Regions from separate parts of the Bacillus sp. MT94 genome, predicted to be linked through region 1. Evidence: riboswitches for the same ligand, from Rfam matches in the RefSeq annotation. Region 1 holds a riboswitch; the other holds the start of a gene.
The links. Region 1 has a riboswitch for preQ1 ahead of AC1Q51_RS21680 (QueT transporter family protein). Riboswitches for the same ligand answer to the same signal wherever they lie in the genome.
Positions count from the first base shown of each region.

Region 2: another riboswitch for preQ1. It lies ahead of queC (7-cyano-7-deazaguanine synthase QueC); the one in region 1 lies ahead of AC1Q51_RS21680 (QueT transporter family protein).

Region 1 is NZ_JBXAEZ010000006.1:137,883-141,630, forward strand. Features, by position in the region: gene AC1Q51_RS21660 (DUF6123 family protein) at 1-108, shown strand, start outside; gene AC1Q51_RS21665 (DMT family transporter) at 111-1,016, opposite strand; gene AC1Q51_RS21670 (reverse transcriptase-like protein) at 1,030-1,416, opposite strand; gene AC1Q51_RS21675 (aldose 1-epimerase family protein) at 1,485-2,357, opposite strand; PreQ1 riboswitch class I at 2,490-2,534, shown strand; gene AC1Q51_RS21680 (QueT transporter family protein) at 2,541-3,026, shown strand; gene AC1Q51_RS21685 (ribonuclease H family protein) at 3,178-3,748, shown strand, end outside.
Region 2 is NZ_JBXAEZ010000003.1:97,487-101,234, forward strand. Features, by position in the region: gene AC1Q51_RS12230 (YkvS family protein) at 1-127, shown strand, start outside; gene queF (preQ(1) synthase) at 176-673, opposite strand; gene queE (7-carboxy-7-deazaguanine synthase QueE) at 692-1,408, opposite strand; gene queD (6-carboxytetrahydropterin synthase QueD) at 1,401-1,892, opposite strand; gene queC (7-cyano-7-deazaguanine synthase QueC) at 1,892-2,554, opposite strand; PreQ1 riboswitch class I at 2,648-2,691, opposite strand; gene kinB (sporulation sensor histidine kinase KinB) at 2,898-3,748, shown strand, end outside.

The DNA.
Region 1 (3,748 bases):
TTACAGTTTGATGGTAGTTATTTCGTTGCGTTATTAGAACGATTGAAAGAGGAAGAAATTACAGATAAAAAAAGCGCTAAGGCTTTTATGCGGAAGTTACAAGCGTAACTTCACGCAGCCTGCGCTTCTTTTTTTGTTTTGGAAGGTAATTCAACAAAAATCATGCCTAGGAATATACAGAGGCATCCGATAATAGCAGAAATAGAAAGTTGTTCGTTTGCAACGAGAACGCCTGTTAAGGCAGCAAAAACGGGTTCCATGGCGAAAATGATTGCTACTCTCGTTGGAGACGTATGTTTTTGTGCTGATGTTTGAATGAAAAAAGCAATGGATGTCGCAAATAGGGAAGTTAAAAATAGAGCGAATAAAAAGGAAGAATTCGTCCATAGTACTACTGAAAATATTTTTTCCCAATCTTCAAACAAGAAAGCGCAAATAGAAGAAAATATACCAACAGCTAATACTTGAGATGTGCTTAATAATAAAGGTGATATTTTTTTAGAAAAGAAGCCGTTAATAAGAATATGGGCAGCGAAAGCGACTGCACAACCGAGAACAAGTATATCTCCTATATTTAATTGGAAAGAATCAGCAGCTGTTAATAAGTATAAACCCGTTGTAGCTACAGCAATACCAAGTACGATGAAAATGGTAGCTTTTTGTTTTAAAAAGATAAATGATAAGATTGGGACCATAACAATGCTTAGCCCAGTTAAGAAACCTGCTTTTGAAGATGTTGTATAGAGTAAGCCAAATGTTTGCAATAAATAACCGACAAATAAGAAAAAACCAACGATTATCCCTGCCGTGCTACTATGTTTTATATCTTGTTTTGAAGTTTTTTGTGAGAAAATAATTTGAACGAATAATAAAATAATTCCAGCGAATAAAAAGCGAATACCATTAAACGTAAATGGACCAACGAAAGACATAGCGTTTTGAACGACAACAAACGTAGCTCCCCAAATAAAAGAGACAAATAATAAAGCAAGAGGAGCAATCCACTCTTTTTTCACACTCATACCCCCGTTAATTTTGTAATATAGCTTTTCTAGCTAATTCATCAGCTACTTTATTTTGACTACTTGGAATCCACTTAATAAAAAAGAGATCGAAGTTTTTTATGTACTGCAGTGCTTCATCTAAAAGAGGTGCAAATATTTTATTTTTTGCGTATTCCTTTTCAACAGCCCGTTCGACAAGCTGGGAATCTGTACGAAAAGAGACAGTGCTATAATTATGCTCGATGCAATATTTTAATGCTAGAAGTAAAGCGCGGTATTCTGCTTCATGATTGGACATTGTTCCAAGTGGTAATGATAATTGTACAGGTGGCTGAACGCCTTTAATAAACACTCCTGCACCAGAAGGACCAGGATTTCCTTTTGATGCACCATCAATATATACTTCAATCAAAATGAGAAACCTCCAAATTATAAGATTATCCCCTACTTAAATGCTTTTTGAAGTAGGGGATAGAGTAGTTATCCGATTGTGATGCTATAACGACATGTAAATGTTTCATTCGCTTGTAACGATTGAATTCCCTTTTTGTCCTTGAAATCTTTTGCTGGATTTATTTCGTCAGCGATTCCATACCAAGGTTCAATACATAAGAAAGGTGCGTTATCCCCTGGTGTCCATACGCCGACAAATGGGAAGCCATCAAATTCTACTTTTACAAATTTATTATGTTTATGAGAACGAATCGAAATTTCATTCGTATTCATATTTTCAAAAATAAGCGCATCATTTTTGAATAAATCATATGTAAGTGGCAATTCAGTTGTATTTTCAGCGATTAATTGCTTTTTGTTTGAAAGATAAGGTCCTTCTAATACGCTTGTTTCTAAGCGTTCCGAACCATTAAACGATAAATGATAATCTGTAAATGATTCACCATCCAATAAAGGGAAGTTGAAGCCAGGATGTGCTCCGATTGAGAAGAACATCTCTTTTGAAGTAGGATTGTTTACTTCATATGTTACATGAACGATTTGTCCATCTAGCTCATAAGAAACGAGTAGTTCGAATTCGTATGGGTATTTTTTTAATGTTTCTTCATTACTAGTAACGATATAAGTGATTTTTGTTTCGCTTTGTTCTTTCACAGAGAAAGTAAGATCACGAGCGAAACCGTGTTGTGTTAATGAATATGATTTACCGTCTACGTAGTATGTATTATCTACTAATCGGCCGACAATTGGGAACAAAATTGGTGCACGGCGTCCCCAATAAGTAGAATCACCTTGCCATAAATATTCTGTGTTGTCTTCTTTTAAGCGAACGCTCTGTAATTCTGCACCTTTGTCAGAAATGGAAACGATCACTTTTTCATTTTGAATTGTTGCTGTCATGAAGTGAAACCTCCTAAATCTTTCATATGTTTCATTATACGTTGTCTAAAAGGAAAAAGGTAGTTTATGATAGGAATCTATTGACGAAAGAGGGGCTACCACGTAAAATATAATCTTGTTGCTTAAAAAACGAATAACGTGGTTCGAAACCATCCCACGTAAAAAAACTAAGGAGATTTTGTCATGAATATTAGAACTTTAGTCGGTAATGGTATTTTAGCGGCATTATATATTGCTGTTTCTATGCTTATTCAGCCATTTGGCTTTACGAATGTACAATTTCGTATTTCAGAGATGTTTAATCATCTCGTTGTATTTAACAAGAAAGCAATTTACGGAATTGTATTAGGTGTATTTTTAACGAATCTCTTTTTCTCACCTATGATCGCTTACGATTTAGTATTTGGAGTAGGGCAATCTATTCTTGCGTTAGTTGCAACGATTATTTCTATGCGATTTATTAAAGGTGTTTGGGCTCGTATGATTTTTAATACAGTTATCTTTACGATTACAATGTTTATGATTGCAATTGAACTTCATCTTGCATTGGGTTTACCATTTATGTTGTCTTGGTTAACTTGTGCAATCGGTGAATTTGTTGTCATGGCGATCGGTATGCCTGTAATGTACTGGATTAATAAGCGAGTACAATTTGAAAGATTTATGTAATAGATGAAAGAGCTATTCCTATAGGGATAGCTCTTTTTGTATGTAATCATATTGAATATAATGCTGTGACTCTAGATAAAATATAATAAAATAAAGTGAGGCTTCAATTAGCCGGATATATATAAGAAGTCTTACATAAGGGGAATGTAGTATGAAATATAAAATTCATTGGTTGTATAAAACGAAGCGTGGATTGCAGACGGAATTAACAACAGAGTATATGAACATAGAAGAAGTACTTCAATTTGCAGAGGATTTTGAGAAAACAGGAAGAGCTAAGGAACTTTTATTTTACGATGAAATGGACGCAGAATGGTCATTAAAAGAGATGAAAAAGTTAAGTAAGCAAGTAGAGGAAGAGCCCCAAGAAATACTCGTTTATTTTGATGGGGGGTATGATGTGCAAACGAAAGAAGCTGGCGTTGGTATATGTGTGTATTATAAAAAAGGAAATACAAACTACCGCATTCGCCGCAATGCATATATAGAAGGTATATATGATAATAATGAAGCGGAATATGCATCATTATTATACGGTATGAATATACTCGAGGAACTAGGGATTAAGTATGAAGCAGTTACACTTCGCGGAGATTCACAAGTGGTACTGCAGCAATTAGCCGGAGAATGGCCTTGTTATGATGAGCATTTAAATCATTATTTAGATCAAATTGAACAAAAGGCGAAGCAAATGAAATTAAAACTTGTATGTGAACCGATAT
Region 2 (3,748 bases), on a different contig from region 1:
TCAAAAAGTAAATCAAAACTCTGTTATTGTTGATATAACAATTATGAAGAATTTTAGAGAACTAGATATGGAACCTCTTACAGTTGTAAGTCATAAAAACTATACTGTCATTAATCAAAATGCATAATATAATAGAAAGAAAGGGCCTGTATAGTATACAGGCCCTTTCTTTCTATTAACGATTATCAATTGTTTCCGGATATAGATCGTGGTTCATCATGCGGTAGTCAGCCATTTGTTCATACTTCGTCCCTGGGCGACCGTAGTTGCAGTATGGATCAATTGAAATGCCACCACGTGGTGTGAATTTCCCCCATACCTCAATATAACGTGGATCCATTAATTTAATTAAATCGTTCATAATAACGTTCATGCAATCTTCGTGGAAATCACCATGATTGCGGAAACTAAATAAATACAACTTTAAAGATTTACTCTCTACCATTTTTTGCTCTGGAATATAGCTAATATAAATTGTTGCAAAATCTGGTTGTCCTGTTTTCGGACATAAACTTGTAAATTCAGGACAATTGAATTTTACAAAATAATCACGGTTTGGATGATTATTATCAAATACCTCTAATATTTCTGGGCTATATTCAAATAAATATTTTGTATTTTGATTTCCTAATAATGTTACATCTTTTAAATCTTCATCTAATCTTCCAGTCATTTTAAACATCCCTTCTCGTTATACGCCGCGTTTATTTCCCCATACTAACGCATGAAGCTGAGGCAATACTTTTGCATCATTCATCTCTTTACAATTTACAGCTTTATCAATCAGCCACTCATACTTATCTAATAATTTTTTAATAAGCATCGCATCATCCACTGTTTTTGTATCATCGTTTCCTACTTGCAGGAAAAATGGTACACCTGGATAACGTTCGTGCATCTTAACTGCATATTCAAAATCATGATCATCGAATACTACTACTTTTAAACTAATATCTTTTCCTGCTAGTTTCTGAATAATAGCATCTAACTTCTGAAAATCTGTTTTCATCGTCGAACTTGGTGGTTTTGGAGAAATTGTTACCTCATCAATTTGAAGTAACCAATCTTGCCATTTACTCCCTTGCGTTTCAATTGCCGTTCGCATTCCATTTTCTTTTAATATTGAAAGAAGAAACTCAATATTTTTCAGTAATGCCGGATTTCCGCCTGAAATCGTAACATGAGAAAAATTTTCTCCTCCAATTGCAACAAGCTCATCCCAAATATCTTCTGGTGTCATCTGTCTAATTTGATCTTTAGCTGATCCATCCCACGTAAAAGCAGAATCACACCAAGCACAGCTATAATCACAACCAGCTGTACGGATAAACATTGTCTTTTGCCCTACAACCATTCCTTCACCTTGAATAGTCGGACCGAATATTTCTAAGACAGGGATTTTACTCATCAAGCATCCACTCCCGTCTTACTTCCGCATAACTAGTCGGCGTCTCAAAGAGACGAACAAATTCAACGCGAGCTCCTTTATATTCGTTCACTCGATTCTCTTTTGTTAGTGCTTCTGCCATCTTTTCATAAATCCAAACGACCATATTTTCAGCAGTCGTATTCATTGCAGGTAACGTTTCGTTTAAATAACGATGATCTAAATAAATTTCGATTTCATTCTTCCAAATTTCTTTTATATCTCCAAAGTCAATTGCAAGACCTATTTCATTTACATATCCACTAATTCCAAATACAACTTTATATGTGTGACCATGTAAGTTTTTACATTTCCCTTCATAACAGTGTAAATGGTGTGCTGCATCAAATGTAAATTCCTTGCTGACCATTACTCTTTTATTATGGTATTTGAGTTGTTTACGCTGAATATCCTTGTCCATTTTTTGCAAATTCTCTACGATGCGAAATCCAAAAAAGTTATCCATTAGTTGTTCGCTCCTTCGCGTTCTTGTAGGTACGTATCTAATCCTGCTTTACGAAGTTGACATGCTGGACATTCACCGCAACCATCACCAATGATTCCGTTATAACATGTTAATGTTTTTTCCCGAACAAACTCAAATGCTCCAAGTTCATCTGATAATTTCCATGTTTCAGCTTTATCAATCCACATAAGTGGCGTGTGAATGACAAACGGGTAATCCATAGATAAATTTAAAGTAACGTTTAACGATTTCACAAACACGTCACGGCAGTCTGGATAACCACTGAAATCAGTTTCACATACACCGGTTACAATATGACGTGCTCCAACTTGTTTTGCCAATACAGCAGCAAATGATAGGAAGAGTAAATTTCGTCCATCTACAAATGTCGACGGCAATTCACCTTCTTCATGTGTAATCTCCATATCCGTTCTCGTTAACGCATTTGGAGCAAGTTGATTTAATAGACTCATATCTAGTACCGTATGCTTTATTCCTAGCTCTTTTGCAATTTCCGCTGCACAATCAATTTCTAGCTTATGACGTTGATTGTAATTAAATGTTACAGCTTCTACCTCCGCAAACTGCTCTATTGCCCAAAATAAACATGTCGTACTATCTTGTCCTCCACTAAAAACAACAACTGCTTTTTCTTTTTTCATTTCACTCATTCTCCTTCTCTACTATAAATAAGAAGAAAGAACGTTCTTGAACTGTCACAATAAAAAAACAAAACAATACCTAAGGATATTGTTGTTTCCATAGTTTTTTATAGAGGGAGTTCGCGAACCTCTCCCGCGCGGTGCACGGAATTTCTTCTTTCATTGACACAGCTTATTGTAACATATTGTATACTAGCGTAAAAATTTCTGATTTTTCCGCTATTTATCATTTCATTTCTTTCATTTTATAGTATGATTAATTTAATATATGAAGAGAGGAGGCATCCCACTGAAATCCTTTATTATTTATCTCTTTTTAAATATATTATTCATCCTGATTACAATGCTCGTATATCATTTATTTTGGAATCAAAAAGGGAAACGCTCTCCTAAATTAAATTCAGCTATATTCATTGTACTCTGTTGCCTCGCTACCGTACTCTGTATTACATTTGCAGCAAAAACAAATAATGGTTTTCAATTTGATATGCGCCATATTGTATTAATTGTCGGTACATTAACGGGAGGGCCTATTGCTGGTGGTTCTATCTTAGTTGTATTAAACATATATCGCTTATTATTAGGTGGGATCGGTGTTTTCCCATCTCTTATCGGTTCTGTTCTTCTATTTATTGTTCTACTATTAACATATAAATTTTTCAATCGAACTTCTAATCGTATAAAAATAACACTTGCTATTATCTACAGTCTCACATACGGATTTAGTTGGATACCCTTCTTCCTTTCAAAGGTTACAAATAAGACTGATTATATACCGCATATTATTGTGTATGAGTTATGTTCAATGCTTGGTACGATTCTAATTTTATATTTACTACACATATTACAAACTCAAGTTCGTCTCCAAAACGAACTTATAAATGCTGAAAAATTTCATTTAATTGGTGAAATGGCAGCGTCTATCTCTCATGAAATTCGCAATCCATTAACTTCAACAAAAGGGTTTTTACAACTGTTACAATCAGATACATGCACTGAGCAGGAACGAAAATTATATATCGACATTGCCATTAACGGCATTGAACAAGCAAATCATGTTCTTACAGATTATTTAACCTTTGCTAAACCAAGCATTGAAAAAGAACAAACATTACAGTTAGAAGAAGAATTACTACATGCATTGTCGTTAATTACACCGCTTGCTAATTTAACAAATGTACGTACTCATTATAT